Regions from separate parts of the Exiguobacterium sp. ERU653 genome, predicted to be linked through region 1. Evidence: riboswitches for the same ligand, from Rfam matches in the RefSeq annotation. Region 1 holds a riboswitch; each other region holds the start of a gene.
What was found. Region 1 has a riboswitch for S-adenosylmethionine ahead of msrA (peptide-methionine (S)-S-oxide reductase MsrA). Riboswitches for the same ligand answer to the same signal wherever they lie in the genome.
Positions count from the first base shown of each region.

Region 2: another riboswitch for S-adenosylmethionine. It lies ahead of KNO95_RS10180 (Na+/H+ antiporter NhaC family protein); the one in region 1 lies ahead of msrA (peptide-methionine (S)-S-oxide reductase MsrA).
Region 3: another riboswitch for S-adenosylmethionine. It lies ahead of KNO95_RS06500 (methionine ABC transporter ATP-binding protein); the one in region 1 lies ahead of msrA (peptide-methionine (S)-S-oxide reductase MsrA).

Region 1 is NZ_JACSKV010000001.1:822,742-829,709, forward strand. It holds gene KNO95_RS04240 (GTP-binding protein) at 1-58, opposite strand, end outside; gene KNO95_RS04245 (hypothetical protein) at 167-433, opposite strand; gene KNO95_RS04250 (SMP-30/gluconolactonase/LRE family protein) at 446-1,327, opposite strand; gene KNO95_RS04255 (class I SAM-dependent methyltransferase) at 1,465-2,073, shown strand; gene rlmN (dual-specificity RNA methyltransferase RlmN) at 2,110-3,171, opposite strand; gene KNO95_RS04265 (amidase family protein) at 3,237-4,643, opposite strand; gene KNO95_RS04270 (hypothetical protein) at 4,757-4,918, shown strand; SAM riboswitch class I at 4,963-5,062, shown strand; gene msrA (peptide-methionine (S)-S-oxide reductase MsrA) at 5,130-5,654, shown strand; gene KNO95_RS04280 (DM13 domain-containing protein) at 5,755-6,276, shown strand; gene KNO95_RS04285 (hypothetical protein) at 6,420-6,665, shown strand; gene KNO95_RS04290 (class I adenylate-forming enzyme family protein) at 6,889-6,968, opposite strand, start outside.
Region 2 is NZ_JACSKV010000002.1:34,809-41,776, reverse strand. It holds gene ald (alanine dehydrogenase) at 1-340, opposite strand, end outside; gene KNO95_RS10200 (PucR family transcriptional regulator) at 473-1,696, opposite strand; gene KNO95_RS10195 (divergent PAP2 family protein) at 1,787-2,212, opposite strand; gene trhO (oxygen-dependent tRNA uridine(34) hydroxylase TrhO) at 2,330-3,271, opposite strand; gene KNO95_RS10185 (TVP38/TMEM64 family protein) at 3,497-4,141, shown strand; gene KNO95_RS10180 (Na+/H+ antiporter NhaC family protein) at 4,159-5,442, opposite strand; SAM riboswitch class I at 5,510-5,605, opposite strand; gene KNO95_RS10175 (GGDEF domain-containing protein) at 5,704-6,968, opposite strand, start outside.
Region 3 is NZ_JACSKV010000001.1:1,262,011-1,268,978, forward strand. It holds gene KNO95_RS06485 (MDR family MFS transporter) at 1-883, opposite strand, end outside; gene KNO95_RS06490 (MetQ/NlpA family ABC transporter substrate-binding protein) at 984-1,817, opposite strand; gene KNO95_RS06495 (methionine ABC transporter permease) at 1,848-2,510, opposite strand; gene KNO95_RS06500 (methionine ABC transporter ATP-binding protein) at 2,500-3,528, opposite strand; SAM riboswitch class I at 3,606-3,711, opposite strand; gene KNO95_RS06505 (thioredoxin family protein) at 4,162-4,419, opposite strand; gene gcvH (glycine cleavage system protein GcvH) at 4,608-4,991, opposite strand; gene KNO95_RS06515 (arsenate reductase family protein) at 5,040-5,393, opposite strand; gene KNO95_RS06520 (hypothetical protein) at 5,441-6,172, opposite strand; gene KNO95_RS06525 (acyl-CoA dehydrogenase family protein) at 6,262-6,968, opposite strand, start outside.

The sequences.
Region 1 (6,968 bases):
GTGTCGTCTTCCCGCTACCAAGATAACCTGAGAGTACCGTAATTGGAATTCGTTTCATGATGGACCTCCGTTAAATAGTAATCATTACTCTTTGTATAATGTAACGGTTCCACCCTTTTGTCAATAAAAAAACACGCCTCATCGACGTGTTTTCATGAACATTCAATTATTCTTCCAACGCTTTCCGTTCTGCTTCTGAACGCGGATAGGCGTTCGCTTGCCACTCGGCTCGATAAATGGAGTCGAGCTGCGTCAATCCGACTTCATCCTCGTCCTTGTCCGAATCGACACTCGGGACCTCGTCCCACTTCGGATCGAGATAAGAATGATCCTCTTCCCGCGCTCGACTTTCTTGTAATTTTTGAATTCCCACCTTGACCGCTGCCGCAACTGCCAATCCAATACCTGCTCGCACTAACAGTCGTTTCACCATCGTATGTCCTCCTCAACGCCCAAAGCGATAAAGCGGCATCCCTTTCACATCTGTCTCGATAATAAATACCGATCCAGCGTCCGGATGTTCGGTTAACGCCTCCTCGTCCATCCCTTCACGTGCTGTTGTGATGGCTAATCGATTGAGACCATCCCCGATGAAGGCGCATGATGTGACATTCGGGGCAGGGACGTGAACTTCTAACACTTTTTCACCGGTCGATGGATCCCAGCGAGATACTTTACTTCCTGCATAATGTGCGATCCATAAAAAACCTTCCGTATCCGATGTCATGCCATCCGGGAAGCCGTCCTCTTCCGAAAAGTCGATGACGACCTTTCCGTTCGACAATGTGCCGGTCTTCATGTCAAAATCATATTGTCGAATTTTTTCGGTCGGTGTATCAATATGATAAAAAACGGAATGGTCAGGAGACCACGTCAACCCGTTTGAAAGTGTCAACTCATCCATAAGTGTTGTCGTCGTTCCATCGCGGTCCACCCGATAGAGAGATGCCTGATTCTCTTTATCGTCCAAGTGGAGCGTCCCGGCAAAAATACGACCGTACGGATCGGCTTTCCCATCATTAAAACGTAATCGACCTTCAGGGGCATCCAATTCGACAATTTTAATTAACTCCCGGTTGATTTCATCCCATTCATAAATCCCGTCTTTAAGACCAAGGACGACACCATCCGTCACTTTTGGAATGACGAAACCGACCTGTTTTCCGACCTCGAAAGAAGAAATCTCGTCTTCTCGCTCGTCATACCACCATAACGTATGCCCTTCGATATCCACCCAATAGAAACGCTTCAACTCAGCATCCCAACAAGGACCTTCACCAAGCGTATTTCGTACCCGAATCCACAACGACGCATCTATTCTTTCCATTACTTAGCCTCCACTCTATCCATTAGTTCAGAAATCTATTCCCTTCTCCCATCTGGACTATGCATGAATTCGAAAAATCGTAGAGGATTTCCACCCTAGTCTCATCATTTTGATATATTTATTGAAAGGTGAGAGGAGTGGATCATTTGTCTAAATGGAACGAACGTTACAATACCGATGAATATGTGTACGGAACGGAGCCAAATCAATTTTTACTCGACTTCATCACAACACATCGGCTTGAAGGAAAACATGTGTTAGCCATCGCGGAAGGAGAAGGTCGAAACGCAGTATGGCTCGCCACACTCGGACTCGACGTCGAAATGTGGGACGCTTCGAAAGTAGGGCTCGAGAAAGCGAATCGTTTGGCGACGTCACGAAACGTCTCCCTTCAGACGAAACAGATTGATTTGAATGAAGCGGACTGGCCAAACGAGGCGTATGACATGGTCATCTGTATCTTCGGCCACTTTCCTCCACATGTCAGAGAAAAGGTGTTCGCCGGTATTCGACAAACGCTTCGACCTGGTGGTTTGTTCCTGAGTGAAGTCTACTCTACACATCAACTCGCTTACGGGACAGGCGGACCAAAAGACGCCTCCTTACTGTACACCGAAGAAATGTTTCACCAACTCGAAGACGATTTCGTCCCTCTCGTCTTAAACGAGACGGTCGTCTGGCGAGAAGAAGGCACACTCCATCACGGCGAATCCGCTGTGATTCAATATGTCGGGCAAAAACAGTAAACGAATGGCCTCCCCGAGATTCGGAGAGGCCATTTTTCACTTCGCGCCTTCGACGTTCATATGCTTACTGCGGAGTTGACCGCATGCCGCATCGATGTCTGTCCCGTGCTCGAGACGGACACCAATGTTGACGCCACGTTTTTTCAAGATGTCGTAGAACGCCATGATGTCTTCAGGCGTGCTTCGCTCATATTGGATGTGCTCGTTGACCGGGTTGTATGGAATCAAATTGATGTACGACTTGTCTTTAATGTCTTCAATCAAGTCGGCGAGTTCTTCCGCATGTTCCGGTAAATCGTTCACTTTCGAGAGTAGGATATACTCGAAAGTGATTCGTTTGTTCGTCTTCTCGACGTAGTAACGAATCGATGGCATGAGTTGATCAAGCGGGAACGCCCGGTTGATTTTCATGATGCGTGTCCGAAGCTCATCATTCGGCGCATGAAGCGAGAGCGCCAAGTTGATGCGTAAGTCAAGGTCTGCGAACTTGTAGATCTTGTCCGCGAGCCCACTCGTCGACACGTTGATCTTACGCGGAGCGATCGCAAGACCACGCTCATCTTTGACGACACGCAAGAAGTCGACCAAGTTGTCGAAGTTGTCGAACGGTTCGCCGATTCCCATGACGACGATATGGCTGACGCGATCACCATCTCCTTCTTCATCGAGGAAATGTTGGACGGTCATGATCTGCTCGACGACCTCACCAGCCGTCAAGTCACGTGTCTTCTTCAACAACCCGCTAGCACAGAAGCTACAGCCGATGTTACATCCGACCTGTGTCGTCACACAGACCGAACGACCGTATTTATGACGCATGAGCACCGTCTCGATGTAGTGCCCATCATGTAATTTAAGTAAGAATTTGACCGTTCCGTCGCCCGCTTCCTGTTTGACGAACAGGTCTTGAGTCGAGATGACGTATTTCTCTGTTAAGTACTCGCGCACCTCGTCTCGTACGTTGAGGTCGTCCATCGATTTGACCCGATTGATGTAGAGCGAGTCCCAAACTTGACGTGCGTGGAAGGCACCGTATCCCGCTTCCGTACACTCATTTGTGAGCTGATCAAACGTCAACCCGTATATAGATGATTTCATTGTAATCTGTCCTTTCTCTAATCCGCATACGTACCATTGTAGCGGACGTGAGAGACGGGTGCAACTTACGAATAATCTGGAGGCGTCGGTCGTGTGATGAACTGTTCGAACGCATAAGCGACCCGAATCAAATCACGCTCCGCGTAGCTCGTCCCCGTGAACGAGAGGCCGAATGGGGCACCGCTCTCTTTCAGTTGATAAGGGATTGTAATCGTCGGATGCCCTGCTTTCGCACCCATGTCGTAGTTCATGTCATGTGGGAGGACGATTGCATCCAGTTTATGAGTTTGAAGCAATGCGTCAATCCCTTCTGTTTTTGCGAGACGGACGTCCGCGATGCGACGGTCGAGATAGCTCGCTTCGATCAGTTTTCCAGATCGGGCGTTCGCCTCTTCAAAGATGGTCTGGCCGTGCGGGATCGATTCAGGATGTTCCGCGTTCCACTCGATCAAATCGGAAAGCGTCTTAAATGGCACTGTCGTGTTCGCGAGATACGCCGCGACCCCGAGCTTGAATTCGTCGAACAGGATGTCCGCCTGCTCTAGCGCCGCATGCTTCGGCAGCGTGACCTCGACGAGTTCGATTTCGGCTTGTCGTAGCAACTGGATTGCCTGTTCATACAATCCGACTTCTTCGTCTGAAATGTCCGGTTTGACGAACCCGACGCGCATCCCGACCGCCTGCCTCACGTCGAGACATGTCACGTAAGGGGGGCCGACCGGTGTCTCAAGAGTCGCCGGATCCGATTCATCCTCACCACACATCGATTGTAAGGAGATGACCGCATCACGAAGCGTACGCGCCATCGGTCCTGCCGTATCTTGAGAACGTGAGATCGGAATGATTCCGGAGCGGCTGATCAATCCGACGGTCGGCTTGATCCCGACGATGCTGTTATGGACACTCGGATGGACGATTGAACCGCTCGTCTCGGACCCTACCGCAAGAAGAGCGAGGTTCGCCGCGACCGCAGAAGCCGACCCCGAACTTGATCCCCCGACATTTAACGCGTCGCCATATGGGTTCATCGTCTGTCCACCGACGGCACTCCATCCGTTCGGCATACCTTCCGTTAAAAAGTTCGCCCACTCGGACAGGTTCGCCTTCCCAAGGATAATAGCCCCGTCAGCCCGTAACCGTTTGACGAGCTCGGCATCTCGACCGGCGAAATGATGTCGCATCGCGGCGGCACCCGCTGTCGTGCGCATCAGACCGTTCGTCTCGATGTTGTCCTTGATCAAGACGGGAATACCGAGTAGCGGTTTGCGTACTCCTTTTCGGTAGGCTCGGTCTGCCGCCTCTGCTTCGAACAGGGCGTCTGGATTGACTTGAATGACGGCGTGAAGCCGTTCATTATATGTCGCAATCCGTCCTAAATAATAGGCGGTCACGTCTCTCGCCGTGAATTGTCCTTCTTTATACCCACGATGCGCACGTTCAATCGTCAGTTCATGTAATTGGATTTGTTCCATCATACATTCCTCCTTTATCTCTCCCCTTTTATTCGTGCTCTATGTCTGATTTCCTTTTCGTATCGCCAAGTCGATGTGTTCTTGTTACACTTAAGAAAAAACAGGAGGTTCCTATGACACGATCCTACATATTCGTGTTGCTAGCTGTGTTCGGTCTATTTTTCATACAGCTATACGGTGAAAATGTGCCTTATGGTACACCCATTTCCATCGCTTTGATTGGATTCATCATCGTCTTGACTGTTTTTCAGTTGAAACGAAAACCGAATCATTGACGAATGTATTTTGAGGGTGATATGATGCTCTCACCAACTACATATCGATATCAAGAGTGAACGAGAGATCTGGCTCCGCGACTTCACAGCAACCTGCCTTAGGCAAGGTGCTACGACCAGCAAGGGAAACCTTGGACGATATGACGAAAGCGCTCATGTCATCCGACGTGAGCGCTTTTTTGTTGAATGACGATTTGGAGGGAACGACAGAATGGAAAAAGCAACATTCGCAGGTGGCTGTTTTTGGTGTATGGTGACACCATTTGAGGAATTACCAGGGATTGAAGGCATCATATCCGGCTATATGGGTGGACAAGTCGCCAATCCGACATATGAACAAGTAAAAACCGGGACGACGGGGCACCTTGAGGTCGTTCAAATCACATATGATCCAGCATTATTCTCGTATGAACGTCTCCTTGAACTGTATTGGATTCAGACCGACCCGACCGATGACGGTGGTCAATTCCAAGACCGGGGACCTCAGTATGCCCCAGCTATCTTCTATCACACGGAAGAACAACAAGTCGCTGCTGAGACGAGTCGCGATGTGTTGGCAGCGAGTAGGCGCTTCACGGCCCCGATCGTCACGAAAATCATTCCAGCAACGACGTTCTTTGCTGCAGAAGACTACCATCAGGACTATCATAAAAAAAATCCGAAGCATTATAAGGAGGACCGGGCCATCTCGGGACGCGACGAGTTCATCGAGGAGAAGTGGACCGAGACAGCATGATGTTCAACTGACGCGAATTGAATGATTCGCGTCTTTTTATAAGCCCATGAATCGGGAAAAGGAATGTAACGATTCAAACACCTGAAAAGGAGGATTATATATGAAGACTCGTACAAAAATCATCATCGGAATCATCGGTATCGCCATCATAGCCATCGCCTGGTGGCTGATCTCCCCACTATTTTTAACAGAGACGGTCGACGAAGGGTTGCCACCGACAGCTGTCGAATCACCAGCCCCTGAAGAAGAAGCGGGAGAAGAGACGTCTGAGACACCGGAAGCACAACCGAGTCCAACCGAAGTAGCGGGTGTGTTCATGGACGGGGAGAAAAATTATGAGACGACCGGGACGATCCGCTCGGTCGAGGCAGAAGACGGGACATATCTCCGATTTGAAGAGTTCGAGACGACGAACGGTCCAGACTTATTTGTCTATTTGACAAAACCAGGTCAAGAGACGACCGAAGGCGTCAGTCTAGGGGCTCTAAAAGGGAATATCGGGAATCAAAACTACTTGGTCCCTAAGGATGTGAATCTAGAAGAGTACAACACCGTCGTCATCTGGTGCCGTGCGTTCAGCGCGACGTTCGGGACGGGAGAACTGACTGGAACAAGTGAATGAATTGACTGCAGGGCGGCTGAATGAATCGGCCACCCTCTTTTCATTTGAAATCGGCTAAAAAATAAAGACCAATCATCCAACATCAATTGTGTATATGCTATCATATATGTAAATAAGTGTAATTTCATTGAGGAGGGTCGATCATGGAGCAGACATTGCCACAACTATACAAACACTACTTTTGGAAGCGATTTTTTCTATTTTTCATTCCATTGATGGTGGTCGGCATACTATCCGAACCGATGATTATTCAGAATCCATTCGAAGAGCTCGAAGACTATGGAGCATTTGTGTTTTTCTTGGCAATTTATATCCTTGTACTCGGTGGATGGGCAGCTTTTATGACGTCGATGATGTGGCGGATCAAACAATTCAAATTGAAAAAGTAATCTTATTATCTATCTGTGGTTCCTACGTTTCGATTCATAACGATTTAACTATCCTTCTTTATTAACGATGCAACATGTTTAATAAACGATAATGTAATGATTGTCAAAAGAATGATCATCACATCTACCTTGAGATTCAAAAATATGGCATAAAACAATGGCTAAAAACGAAAAAACAAAAAGTAAACCATCCACTTTTATTATTTGATTCGCTCCTAAATATCTATTCATCTGCACGAGTGATCGTTTTAAGTCGTTTTCTGTCTAACTTTCCAACCTCTGTATAAGGCAACGCCTCCAAGA
Region 2 (6,968 bases), on a different contig from region 1:
CTGTTATACCTGAATCGACGAGCGCTTTCGTTAACTCTGGCTCCGCCGCGAGGTGTAAATACGTGAAGAGCGTCAAATCAGAACGGAAATATTGATATTCCGACGGCTGTGGCTCTTTTACTTTAAGTGCGAGTTCGACGCCTTCCCATACTTCTTTCGCTGTTTCGACGATTGTTGCACCTGCATCGATATACTCCATATTCGTGAATCCACTACCGAGTCCGGCGTTCGTTTCGACGACTACGTCATGACCAAGCTCTGTTAGCATAAATGAACCCATCGGTGTTAATGCCACCCGATTTTCGTTGTTTTTAATTTCTTTTAATACCCCGATTTTCATGGAACATTCCCCTTTCATTCCGTTGACACAAATTGTTCACACCCCTAGTATAAATCCAATTGAAAGCGCTGTCTTTATCATGGATTCTAAAAACGAAGACGTTCGCTTTGTGAAAAAACACAAAGCGAACGTCTAGTCTTCTAATCGATATTGACCAGCTTTGATGGCCAAATAAATCATAGCTCGTTCCGGTAATGACACTTGAGTGATATTCGTCAACTCTTCGATGCGTCGAATCCGGTATAGGACGGTATTCGGATGGATGTGTAGGTGGGATGCGACTCGCTTAACATTGCCTTCGAAATAAAAATACCATTCGAGTGTCGTCACGAGTTCGGTCTGATGGGACGAATCGTAATGTTGCAACCGTTCGATGGTCGGATGGGTTTCAAGTCGGAGCCCGATGCGCCGTGCGAGCTCTGGGACAAGTTGATAAATTCCAATCTGTTCGAAAGCACGGGAAGTCGAGAGTTCGAGAGGGAACTTGCGACGCAATGTCGTGACGCGTCTTGCTTCCTCGGCTGCGTCGTATAACATGTCACTCTCAAAAAAGCGTCGACTGATTCCGAGTCGTGGTTCGGATTCGATAAATTTGTCTTGAAGTAACTGTTCGAACCGTTCCGCCCAAGCTAATAATTCCGTCTCTTCATCGGACAGTTCAGACTTCATATAGTGCCAGACGAGTAACTGCTGACCATCGATGGCATGTAAAACGACTTCGATTGCCTCTTGAGTTGCGAGCACATAATGAAGACGCTCAGCGAGTTGAGGGGTGATCGGTTGGGTACATTCGATGATTGTTAGACGACTCGCGACCGCGATAGGTGCGAGTTCATTCAATCTTTCGCGATTAGAATCGGAGAGCGACGAAGAAGCAAGGACATCTAATAAAAAACGTTCAAGCTCGGCACTGATACGACGTTCGTGCATCGCAATTGTCATGAGTAGTTTCTTGGCGATTGTCGCTCCTTCTTGTAGAATTGCCAACTCTTGATTGGTGAACGGATTTGTGCGGGCTAAACTCCAAATATAGCCGAGTACTTCATCATGTTGTTTGATGACGATTGCCGCGCGTTCCCCGAGACCGATGGAGAGCCGCGCTGGGATGACAACGGGTTCATCTTGGACGGTGACTTCTCTTAAAATACCACTCTCCCATAAATCTTCGATCACGGCTTCAGGTACGCGACGACCGATAATGGTCGCGATTCTGGCCGGGTCGGTCGAGTCGGGATGGGTACTATAGGCGAGTAATTGGTGATAGCGATTTTCAATCGTAATAGGTGCTCGAATCGCTTGGCCAATCGCTTCGGCGAGTGTATCGAGTGATTCATATGATTTCTGCAAAAAAGGCATATCGATTCCTCCTCACTCTGAGTATACCGTCTTCTTTGTGAAACTTCACAAAAAGAATCGAGAGTGTGAGAAATGACATACCTTTAACGATTAAATGGGAAAAAACAATCCAACGACAAGGCCGAGTAAAGCCCCAATGATGACTTGGAACGGCGTATGTCCGACAAGCTCATTCAAGAGCGGGGTTTCATGTTTGATCCCCTTAAAGTAGTCATTCAAGAGACGAGCTTGAAACCCGACCGCCTGGCGAACTCCGGTAGCATCATACATGACGATTGTCGCAAAGACGACGGCGAGTGCGAACATACTCGAGTCAATCCCTTCTGCACGACCGATTGCCGTAGCGAGAGCAACGACAGTAGATGAGTGTGAACTCGGCATGCCGCCTGAAGCGAACATGATTTCAATTTCAAAATCCCGTGTTTTAATGAGTTCAGTTACGAGTTTGGCCGCTTGGGCGATAAACCAAGCAAGAATCGCAGCGAGTAAAGGTTCGTTAAACATGCAAGTATTCACTTCCTGTCTGACATAGTACCTTCACTATACCCGAAAGCGTCTCAGATTATACGTTAAGATTTCGTCAAAAAAGGTGCCGCGGATGAGTCATCCGTGACACCTTTTGGTCGATTTTTGTTACCCGACTACTCCTTCAGTTTCCTGAAGTTTCTCTGCAATATTGTCGATGATATAACGGTTGCGTGGGTGTTCTTGACACTCTTTTGAGCATGAACGCATTTGTTTCGGTTCACACTCTTCACAACAGAAATGTTGAACGTTGCACTCCGGGTTGGCACAATTAACGTAACGAACCGTTTCTGTCCCGCAATGCATGCAATGTGAGACGACAGATGGGTTCACCGAGTTGACAGGGACGTTGATGCGCTCATCGAAGACATAAAGCTCACCGTCCCAGTTCTCTCCTTTTGTCGCTTCGTCTTTTCCATACATCGCGACACCACCTTTTAAGTGGAAAATGTTATCGTGACCTTGGTCACGCATATATGCTGTAAATTTCTCGCAACGGACGCCGCCGGTACAGTATGTGAGAAGAGTTTTCCCTTCGTAGAGGTCCTTGTTCTCTTCAAGCCATTCCGGCATGTAACGTGAAGCCTCTACATCAATTTTGATCGCATTTTTAAAGCGACCAAGTTCGTACTCGTAGTTGTTACGAACATCGAGGATGACGACATCATCACGGTTCATCATCTCTTTCCATTCTGCTGGTTCTAGGTATGCTCCGTGTTGTTTCGGCACATCAAACTCACCATCAAAGCGCCACGTCACGAGCTCTTTCTTGTGACGAACAAAAATTTTCTTGAAGGCATGCTCTTCGACTTCATCGATTTTAAACTCAATATCGCTGAAGAGTGGGCTTGCTTTCAAATCATTCATGTATTGCTCGGTTTGTTCCCATGTACCGGAGCACGTTCCGTTGATTCCTTCAGAAGAAATCAGGATACGCCCTTTGATACCGAGATCTTTACAATACTTCAAATGTTCTTGCGTGAGTGTTTCTGGGTCTTCGATATTGACGTACTTATAGTACAGCAAGACCCGCATTGGTTTTGTTTCCATGTTATGTTGCTCCCCTGTGTTCAGTTTTTTGCAGGAAAACGAACGTTGGGTTGTGTCGTTCGACGAATAGACTTGCCTGCAACCACAAGTCCATTATTATATGATAAATATCACGACGGATTTTCGCAAATGGTTTTTAATTTTTTTTGATGAATGCAGGGAGATGCGTCTTCTAAATCGAATTCGGGTAATAGAGTAGTAACGAAAGTTGAAGGTGGAACGACTATGCTCACTTCTCTCCAACAGTACATTATCCAATTGATTGAGTGGCTTCAGAGTTTGCCTGGTGGTCCTTGGGCTGGTCTTGGTGCTCCATTTTTAGAAGCAATCTTCCCTTTTCTGCCACTCGTCTTAATCATTTCTGCGAATGCGGCGACATATGGCTTTTTGTTAGGTGTTCTCTTGTCGTGGATCGGGAGTCTTCTCGGAACGATTGTCGTCTTCGCGGCCGTCCGGTACATCTTCCGAAAACCGATGACACGATGGCTTGAGAAGCATAAGACGGCGATATATTGGTTAGAACGAATTAATCACATGAGCCCGATTTCGCTCGGGTTCTTATATTCACTCCCGTTCATCCCGGTCAGTTTGATTACCTATTTACTGGCGCTCATCCAAATGAAGCTCCGTACGTTCATATTAGCAGCGGGATTTGGTAAACTGCTCGTCGTCGTCATTTTCTCTGTCATCGGAGACCAGTGGGAAGAATTTATTCAAAGCCCGTTTCGCTTGTCGATGCTCGGTCTGCTCTTAGTCATACTATGGGCCATCAGTCGAGGGCTTGAGGAAGTGCTCAAGCGACGGGCGTTCAAGAAACGGAACGAGCAATTGAAACAAGAGATGGTGACCAAACGACAAACACCCCTTTGAGAAAGGGGTGTTTTCGCTTATGACTGTTTTTTAAAGCGCGGGAAGTTGAAAGCAATGGCAATCCCTCCGCAAATAAAGAGGAGGAACGGATAGAACATGAACGGGACGAGGTCAGGCGATGCCGTCTCCGTCAACTCTGCGGCAATGAGGAGTTGTGCTCCGTATGGGAGAATCCCTTGTACGCCGCACGAGAAGATGTCGAGCACGCTAGCAGACTTTTTCCGTTCGATGTCATATTCGTCTGCAATGTTCGCTGCAAGCGGTCCGGCTACGAGAATGGAAATCGTGTTGTTCGCCGTCGCCACGTTTGTCGCACTGACAAGACCGGCGATACTCCATTCAGCACCGGCCCGTTTTTGGATGCGTGACGTCAAGGCATCACGTAAATATGCGAGACCGCCGTTATGTGAAATGAGTCCGACAAGTCCGCCCATGAGTAACGTCAAGAACGAGATTTCGGCCATGCCGATCATCCCGTCCGCAATGGCTGTCACAAACGCTGTCACAGATAAGCTTCCGTCAAGTAGACCAATGATACCCGTGAGCGTAATCCCACCTAACAAAACGAGAATGACGTTCAGTCCTGTTAACGCTAGTCCGATCACCGCGAGATACGGAATCAGTTTATACCACTCAAATGCAGCGACATCGACAGTCGATTCACCGTTCGATAAGACGGCGAGTAAAATGGTTGTGATGATTGCGGCCGGTAACACAATCCAGAAGTTCGTTCGGAACTTATCACGCATATTCGTCCGTTGTGTCCGCACAGCAGCGATGGTCGTATCTGAGATAAACGAGAGGTTATCCCCGAACATCGCACCCCCGACGACCGCTGCCGCAGCGATGGCGACGTTGACACCACTCTCTTCATGTATACCGAGTGCGATTGGTGCAAGTGCAGCAATCGTCCCGGTCGACGTTCCCATCGCCATGGAGATGAAGGCGGCAATGACGAAGAGCCCGCTCAAAAGAAGCGATGGTGGTAAGAGAGTCAACGCAGCGTTGACCGTTGCATCGATGGCGCCGATTGATTCAGCGACGGTTGAAAATGCGCCGGCCAGTAAGAAGATAAAAATCATAATGATGATTCCCGGATTGCCGGCTCCTTGAGCGATGCGCTCGACGGTTTGGGTAGCATTTCCTTTTGTCATGAATGCTGCAACCATCAAGGCGATGATGGCCGCAACGAGGACTGGAAACTTATAAAAGTCCCCGTAATAGACACCCGCTCCGATGAAGAAGAGTAAGAAGACGAGCAACGGCAAGAGTGCCCATTTGTTTGCTGTTGGTTGTTCCAAAATAATCACCTCATTAAAAATAAAAAGGACCCTTTTCTGAGAAAAAGGTCCTTCGTGCGAAATACCCTTTTCATCTTTCGAGCAATACGCCCGCTGGATTTGGCACAGGTTCCCCGCTGCCGAGACTTCACAGGGCCAGTCCCTCCGTCTCTCTCGATAAAAAGTTAGTCTATTCCATTATCAAACACGTTCCTTAACGTACCTGTTTCGAATCTAGTTGTCAACTTAAAAACTCCCCAATTCGATGTGAGAAAGGGGAGTTTACGTCGTTAAATTGTTGAAGTGTGCCACGCGGTTACGTCCTGCATATTTCCCACCGACATACAGCGCGCGGTCTGCGTTTCGAATCGTATCATCTAGACGCTTATTTCCAAACGCTTCAATCGTATCGACTCCAATCGACGTGGTCACAGAAATTTCGTGTTGGTCGACACAAAATGGTTTTGCTTCGATTTGGTGACGAATGCGCTCTGCGACTTCAATCGCTTGGGTCATATCACACTGGTTGAGGAGTAAAATGAATTCTTCCCCGCCATATCGTGCGGCAAAATCATCTGTACGAAGTACTTGTCGAATTCGTCGCCCGAATTCTTGTAACACGTGGTCACCGACTTGATGTCCATACGTATCATTGATTTTTTTGAAGAAATCAATATCGAGCATGGCGACCGAAATCGGATACATCGAGATATCGGATATTTGTTGAATCCCATATTCATAAAATGCGCGTGCATTTGCGAGAAGCGTCAAACTATCCGTCCGGCTCTCGGTATAGAGACGGTCTCGTTCATGACACCGACTGATGGTCCGATTGAACGACTTTAAGAGTTTGATGATTTCCTGCTGAATGATTTTTGGATATCCATAAACCGGCTCGCCGGTCATGACAATCCATGTACGAATTCCTTCTATTTCTTCCGAGCGGACAGAGACGAAGCTATGATAGTCATTATGGAAAGCATCGGAAAGTGAGGCATCCCATTCAAATCGCATCTCATAGTCGAGGACGGGGTCATTCGGTTGACTGATGTCGAGTAGTGCGTATACGACTGGTCGATCGATTGGTTGACGTGTCTTCAAATCAAAGTAGAGTATACGATCGAACAATCTGAACTCGACATATCCTTCATCGTAGTGATTCAATTGTTCACACTGACTTAAAAAAACTTCGATGGCTTGCGCCTCACTCTGTGACAAGGAGACGGCTTCTTTTGCTTCATCGTATTGTTCGATCAACGATTTGAATGCATCTTGCCGCTCTTTTTGAATGAGGAGCCGCTTAATAAAAAATGTTAATGCAGCCGCGATGCTACTGACGACAAGTAGATTGGTCTCTCGGAACAACGCCGCCGCTAAAATGAAGATCAAACTGACGACGTACGTATAAAATGCAATCTTCATAAAGTCGCTCAAGGCGATGTCGACACGGAACCACCATTTCACCTGATATTTTTGGAACACGGTGTTTAAGAAAATTGCAAGAAACAGTCCGGCGAGTGGAACAAAAGATTCCTGTGAATAAAAGT
Region 3 (6,968 bases), 440 kb from region 1:
TCAACAACAGCCCGAACGACAGTGTCGAGATGCCGAAAAAGAGCGATTTGATCGGGGAGACACGAATCCCGAAACGCATAATCGGATACTGGACGATGAGGACCGTGATGGCGTTCGTCGTCAATAAGTAAGCAAATAATCTTGAGCCGTCTTCTAACCCATCACTCAGCGCAATGAATTGAGGAAGTGTCGAATTGAACTGACTGTAACCGATGATTGCAAAAATCATACCGATGATGACCGCCCGAAACGTCCGATCGTCCCGTAAGACGCGGAATGTCTCCGTCAGGCGCGGACGTACCTTTACTCCATCCCCTTCTTCAAACGGATATTTATAGAATAAGAATGAGATGATCATGCCGTATATGATGTAGACGGCGGTCACGACAAAAAAGGCGGTCTTCACACCAGTTAGTGACAACACGACTGCTAACAGTGGTCCGATGGCTGCGGCGATGTTGATCATAAAGTAACGGACGTTATAGACGATGACTCGCTCTTCTGCCTGGGTCGTGTCACTGATGAGTGCACGTGAAGCCGGTTCTAGAAAAGAGCGTGACATCCCCATCAAAATCGATAGCATGTAAAACCAAAATAGCTCTGTCGCGAGCGCAAGTCCTGCGAACGTGACGGCATTGAGCACGATCCCGATGAGCATGAGCTGTTTTCGTCCATAGCGGTCAGATAGCGTCCCTCCAAAGAAACTCATGAACAGGCCCGAAAGTGCCGTCACGGCAAAAATCGTTCCAATTACACTCGCTGAAAAGCCGAGCGTGGCCAAATAAATCGCAAAAAATGGCATGACAAAAAACGTCGCCAGTCGTGCAAAAAACGTCCCGAACAAGACGCCCCACGTCAGTGGATGAATCTGTCTGAACTTCATCCAAATCCCCCCTTTTCTTTCATATATGTAGTGTACTTCTCTTCATGAAAGAACACTAGACAAAAAAAGACTCAGGGGATGACCCCTGAGTCGAGCTGATTTATTGTTGTACCGGTACGACCGCACCTTTGTATTCGTCTAAGATCCATTGCTGTGTCTCTTCAGACGTCAACACTTCGAGGAGTGCCTTGACGCGCTCATCTTCTTCGTCCCCTTCACGTGTGACGATTAAGTTGACGTATGGTGAATCTTCCCCTTCAAGTGCGATGGCATCTTCAAGCGGGTTGAGACCTGCGTCAATCGCATAGTTCGTATTGATAAGGACCGCATCGCCTTCTCCATTTTTAAATGCCGTTGTGAGTAAAGTCGCTTCTACGTCCGTCTTGAACTCTAAGTCTTTCGGATTGTCAACGATATCAGATACTGTCGCATCGACTGTTTTGCCTTCTGCGAGTGTGATGAGTCCTTCTGATTGGAGCATCGTAAGAATTCGTCCGTGGTCAGCGACCGATGAACTCATGATGATTTCTGCCCCTTCCGGAAGTTCATCGAGCGATTTGTAAGTTTGTGAGTAGACCCCGATCGGCTCGATGTGGACGCCACCCGCTGAGGCAAATTTGTAATCTTTGTTTTCAGTCATTTGTGACTTGAGGTACGGCTCATGTTGGAAGTAGTTCGCATCGAGCTCCCCGCTCGCGAGCGTCTTGTTCGGAAGTACGTAGTCTTGGAACTTCTTGATTTCAAGCTTGTACCCTTTTGCCTCATATTCTTCTTGGACGTGCTCTAAAATCTCAGCGTGCGGTACGTTCGATGCACCGACGATCAATGTTTTTTCATCGCCAGACCCCGAGTCTGCCTCTTCTCCGCCGCAAGCCGCGAGAACCGTGAATGCTGATAAAGCTGTCAATCCGAGTACTGTTTTCCAAGTTTTCATAATGAATCCCTCCAAATAATATATGTTGTATTAAGCTGAACGTTTATCAATTTTTGTAACGAGTCGGTCACCGATGAACTGGATGACGAACACGATCAACAAGATGAGCACCGTCGCCACGAACGTGACGTCGTTTTGTGAACGCTGGAACCCTTCCAAATAGGCCAAGTTCCCGAGACCGCCGCCTCCGACGACTCCGGCCATCGCCGTATAGCCGACGATTGCAACGATGGTCACTGTAATCCCGGAGACGAGCGCCGGGAGTGCTTCAGGAATTAACACTTTATAGATGATTTGCCATTTCGTCGCTCCCATCGACTCTGCTGCCTCGATGACCCCTCGGTCTACTTCGCGAAGCGCAAGTTCGACCATTCGAGCATAGAACGGTGCCGCGCCGATGATGAGCGCCGGAAGCGCCGCCGTCGAACCGAGCATCGTATCGAGTAAGAACAGCGTGAACGGGATGAGTAAGATAATCAAAATGATGAACGGGATCGAACGGAACACGTTGACGATTGCGCTGACAAAGACGTAAATCGGACGATTCTTCAATAATAGCGATTCGTTTGTAATATAGAGAACCAAACCTAAAGCGAGTCCGATCACAAACGTCGCCACACCTGCGACGAGCGTCATATATAACGTCTCCCAAGTCTGCTCCATCATAATTTGCCAATCTACGTTAGGAAACATCGCTTTCCACCTCCACTTCTACGGATTGCGAACGAATCGACGCGATGGCGCGTTCGATTTCACTTGCTTCCCCAATCAGTTGGATGAATAGCGTACCGAGCGCACCGACTTGTGACTGGGTCACGTTCCCACCGATAATGTTGAATCCGATGTCATGTGTTTTAAGAACGTCAGACAAAATCGGGTGCTCTGCCGTCTCGTTCAAGAATTTCAATTTGACGATTTGACCGCTCGGATACCGTTCCTTCAAATGTTCGAACGTGAGCGACAAATCGTCGACCGCTCCGATTTGTTTGACGAACTCTTTCGTGATCGGTTGTTTCGGATGTTGGAACACGTCCGAGACTTGACCCGTCTCGACGACTTTTCCTGCTTCCATCACGGCGACTCGGTGACAGATCTTTTGAATCACGTGCATCTCATGCGTGATGAGGACAATCGTCAATCCGAGTTTCTTATTGATACTGACGAGCAGTTCGAGAATCGAATCCGTCGTCTTTGGGTCGAGTGCACTCGTTGCTTCGTCACAGAGGAGCACCTCTGGGTCTGTGGCGAGCGCGCGTGCGATCCCGACTCGCTGCTTTTGACCGCCCGATAATTGTGACGGATAGCTGTCCTCGCGACCGGCCAATCCAACGAGTTCGACGAGTTCTTGAACCCGACGTTTCCGCTCACTTGCCGGCACCCCAATCAGCTCGAGCGGAAAACTGATATTTTCTGCGACCGTACGCGACCATAGAAGGTTAAAGTGTTGGAAGACCATCGAGACGTTTTTACGGACACCTCGTAATTCTTTCGGGCTGAGTTTCGTCAGCTCGCTGCCGGCGACCTCGATTTCACCGCTTGATGGTGATTCGAGACGATTGAGCAATCGGATGAGCGTTGACTTCCCTGCCCCTGAATATCCGATTATTCCAAAAATTTCACCGCGATCAATCGTTAGTGATACATCATCAACCGCCTGGACACGACCATTTTTCGTATCGAACCATTTGGCGACGTTTCGTAATTGAATCAATATATTTCCCTCCTGACAACAAAAAAAGCGCACACGTTTGAGCAAACGTGCGCACTTTATCGTACGGACAACGATTGCTCTCATCTTTCAAGGTTTTCACCTTGCTGGAATTAGCACCATTTCGGATTACTCCGCGGTTGCTGGGCGTCATAGGGCCAGTCCCTCAGCCTCTCTTGATAAGAGTGTTGTATATTCGATTAGCTTTATCATAGCGACAGCTTTTTCTGCTGTCAAATCCTTTTTTCAAAAAATTAAAAAAAGGTGCCGTCCGAGGACGACACAGAACGTAGCACCTTGAGTCACGGAAGGACAGCCCATAGATGAGAATCTTTTGCCCGTTCAAGAATTCCACCCTTACATGGGGGAGATTCACCAATCACCACTCAATCTTAGCTTGGACCGTGCGATTATACGAAACGTCTCTCTTCGCTTGATTTTTTTGGGGGACAATCGAAGGGAAGACTGACGTGTATTCGTGTAAAGTGTAGCAGCGGCTTCGCTAAAACGTCTTGATGTCGGGAATATCGCGTCCTATTTTGTGTTCAAGTAAGATGTTGTAATGAATATACCATTCGTGAACTTTCTGTGTCAACTGATTATTTAAAATTTTCAGATTATTCTAATGTTCCTCTCTTACTTCATGAAAGAGAGGACGTGTTGCACATTTTGAAACGCGTAAAGACGATCTCGCACCTTGCCGTTTTCAAGCTTCAATAGTGCCGGAACACTCATCACCTGATATGCTTCGAGCTCTTTTGGGATATAGTTCGCATCCCGCTTTTCAATTTTAATGTCAGGGTCGACCGCTTCGACGACCGTCAACATTTTCTCCGCCACAGCGCATGTACCACACATCGGGGCGTATATATATAAGTATCCGTCTGTAATCATTCTTCTCACCTCTCCTGTCATTATAATGGGCGATGGATTCTCATTCAAAAATCGTGCTCTGTTGAAATTTTAGAATATTCTTCTATCTCGTGTTTGAACGAGCGACGCTCATCAAATCCGATCACTACCGCCTCGACTTCGAGTAAACAAAAAAACGGCTTCTCCGATTCGGGAGAGGCCGGTTTTGATTATCCTTGAATCATCGCTTCGTATTCTTCCGCAGACATGAGTTTGTCGAGGTCTGACTCTTCCGTCAATTCGACTTCGACCATCCATGCGTTTTCAAACGGTGACTCGTTGACGAGTTCTGGAGAATCCGCGAGGTCCTCGTTCACTGCTGTGATGCGTCCTGATACCGGTGCATACAACTCAGAGACCGTCTTCACTGATTCGACCGAACCGAATGGCTCGTCGAGCAAAATTGTACCATCGACTTCTGGGAGTTCGACAAACACGATATCCCCTAGCTCGCTCTGTGCGAAATCCGTGATGCCGATGCGGGCTTTCGTTCCGTTGACTTCTACCCATTCATGTTCTTTTGAATAACGTAAATTTGCTGGTACTTTGCTCATCCTAACTTCCCCCTCAAATAAATTAGACTCACATCTGTATTATAGCACTTAGCCCCAAACGTCCGTAAAGGACTTTTCTGAAAATCCGACGGTCGTTTTTTCACCATTTGTGACGATTGGTCGCTTCAAAAGCATACCATTGCTCGTTAATAACTCGAGTTGTTCGTCTTCTGATAAATGTGGCAACTTGTCTTTAATTCCTTCATTCCGGTAAACTTGCCCGCTCGTGTTGAAGAATTTCTTGAGCGGTAAATCCGATTGCTTCCATAAATCAGCGAGTTCTTCTTTCGTCGGCGTCGATTCGACGATATGGACGTATGTATAATCGATGCCTTGCTCTTTCAACCATTTTTCTGCTTTTTTGCACGTACTGCATGGTGGATAGCCGTATAGTGTCACCATCTGTTCATCACCTCTCTCATCAATGTAGCATATTCTGAGAAATCAATTCACGTCTCAAGCAACCGCTCAATCTCTCGCTTCATCGTCGTGTTGACAACATGTCGCTCTTCGATAAAACGTAAGATGGCCGACGCCGCGACGCCTGATCTACCATATCCTAATACCCCGCCCAACAGGAAAGAAATCATCTGCGGATGTCTCGACTCGACCCGACGTGTCGGGTTGAAGGCGTCGCCTTGTTCACCGATTGCTTTCAAGACATTTTGAACGGCTGCGACTTGAATGAGCTCGAATCCGGCAAGCGTCTCCCCTCGACGTTCGCGTAACAAGCCCACATATAGATTCGTCAATGCTTCTTCGTAGTAATAAGAGGATGCATGACGCTCGATAGCGAGGTCCGGTGTCGCGAACACATCTAGCGCCTCATCACGTCTCCAAACGACGCGCCCCGGCGTGTAAGCGATTGTCGCGAGTTCGTGCACTTCAAAGACGGCAAATTCCCCATAAATACCATCGTGATACATGATTTTATGCCCGTCTTTCGTATTTTGGAACTGATAGTGAAGCGGTTCGACTTCGAGCCAGTCAAGTCGGTCAATAAAGCGTGCCTTATGCCCGTCCTCGACAATCAAAAAGAAATCGAGGTCGGAATAATCATCTAGCCGTTCTGTCTCTTGTCCAATCGATCCTAATGCAAGCAACATGAGCGTGCCGTCATGTTCGGCAACGGACCGTCCAATTCGCTCCATCCGGTCGAGTAATACATCTCGTCTTTTCATCGTCTCTCCCCCTCGTCTCTATTGTACGTGGCAGAGCTCAAAAAAAGAAAGGGCCGACCGCGTCCGGTCCACCCTTTCTGTCAATTTGATTAGACGATAAACTTATTCGCTTTGATGAGGCTCGCTGCGACTTCACGCTTCGTACCGATCACATTGATTGGCTGGTAGCGGCTGAACTTTTTCATCGCCGAGAGAAGCATACGCTGCTCGTCACCAGACGCCGCTGCGTACAACACTTCTTTCGCCATGAGTTCGACTTGTTTGAATACTTGCTCCGCAAAAATTTCTGTGTAGCGGACTTTGAGCGTGTTCTTCTCTTCGCCTGTACGTGCGATCGCTTTGTCTGTACGAGCGATGGCTGCTTCAAGCGCGTAGATGGCACTGATCATGTCTGCGATCTTCGCCAAGATTTCTTGTTCGTTTTGAAGGTCTTGTTGATACTTCTGTACCGCTGTACCAGCGACCATCAAGTGAATTTTCTTCATGTTCGCAAGGAGCATCTTCTCACGTGCGAGCGGTGAGCCGTCCAATTCTTGTGGCATGTAGCTCATGAGCTCTTTTTGAAGTTTTTGTGCTTCTGCGAGAAGAGGCAATTCACCTTTCATCGCTTTCTTGAGAAGCGTACCTGGTACGATTAAACGGTTGATTTCGTTCGTTCCTTCGAAGATTCGGTTGATGCGTGAGTCACGGTAGAGGTTCTCGACTTCATATTCTGACATGAATCCGTATCCACCGTGGATTTGAACCGCTTCATCGACGACATAGTCGAATGTTTCAGAAGCGAACACTTTGTTGA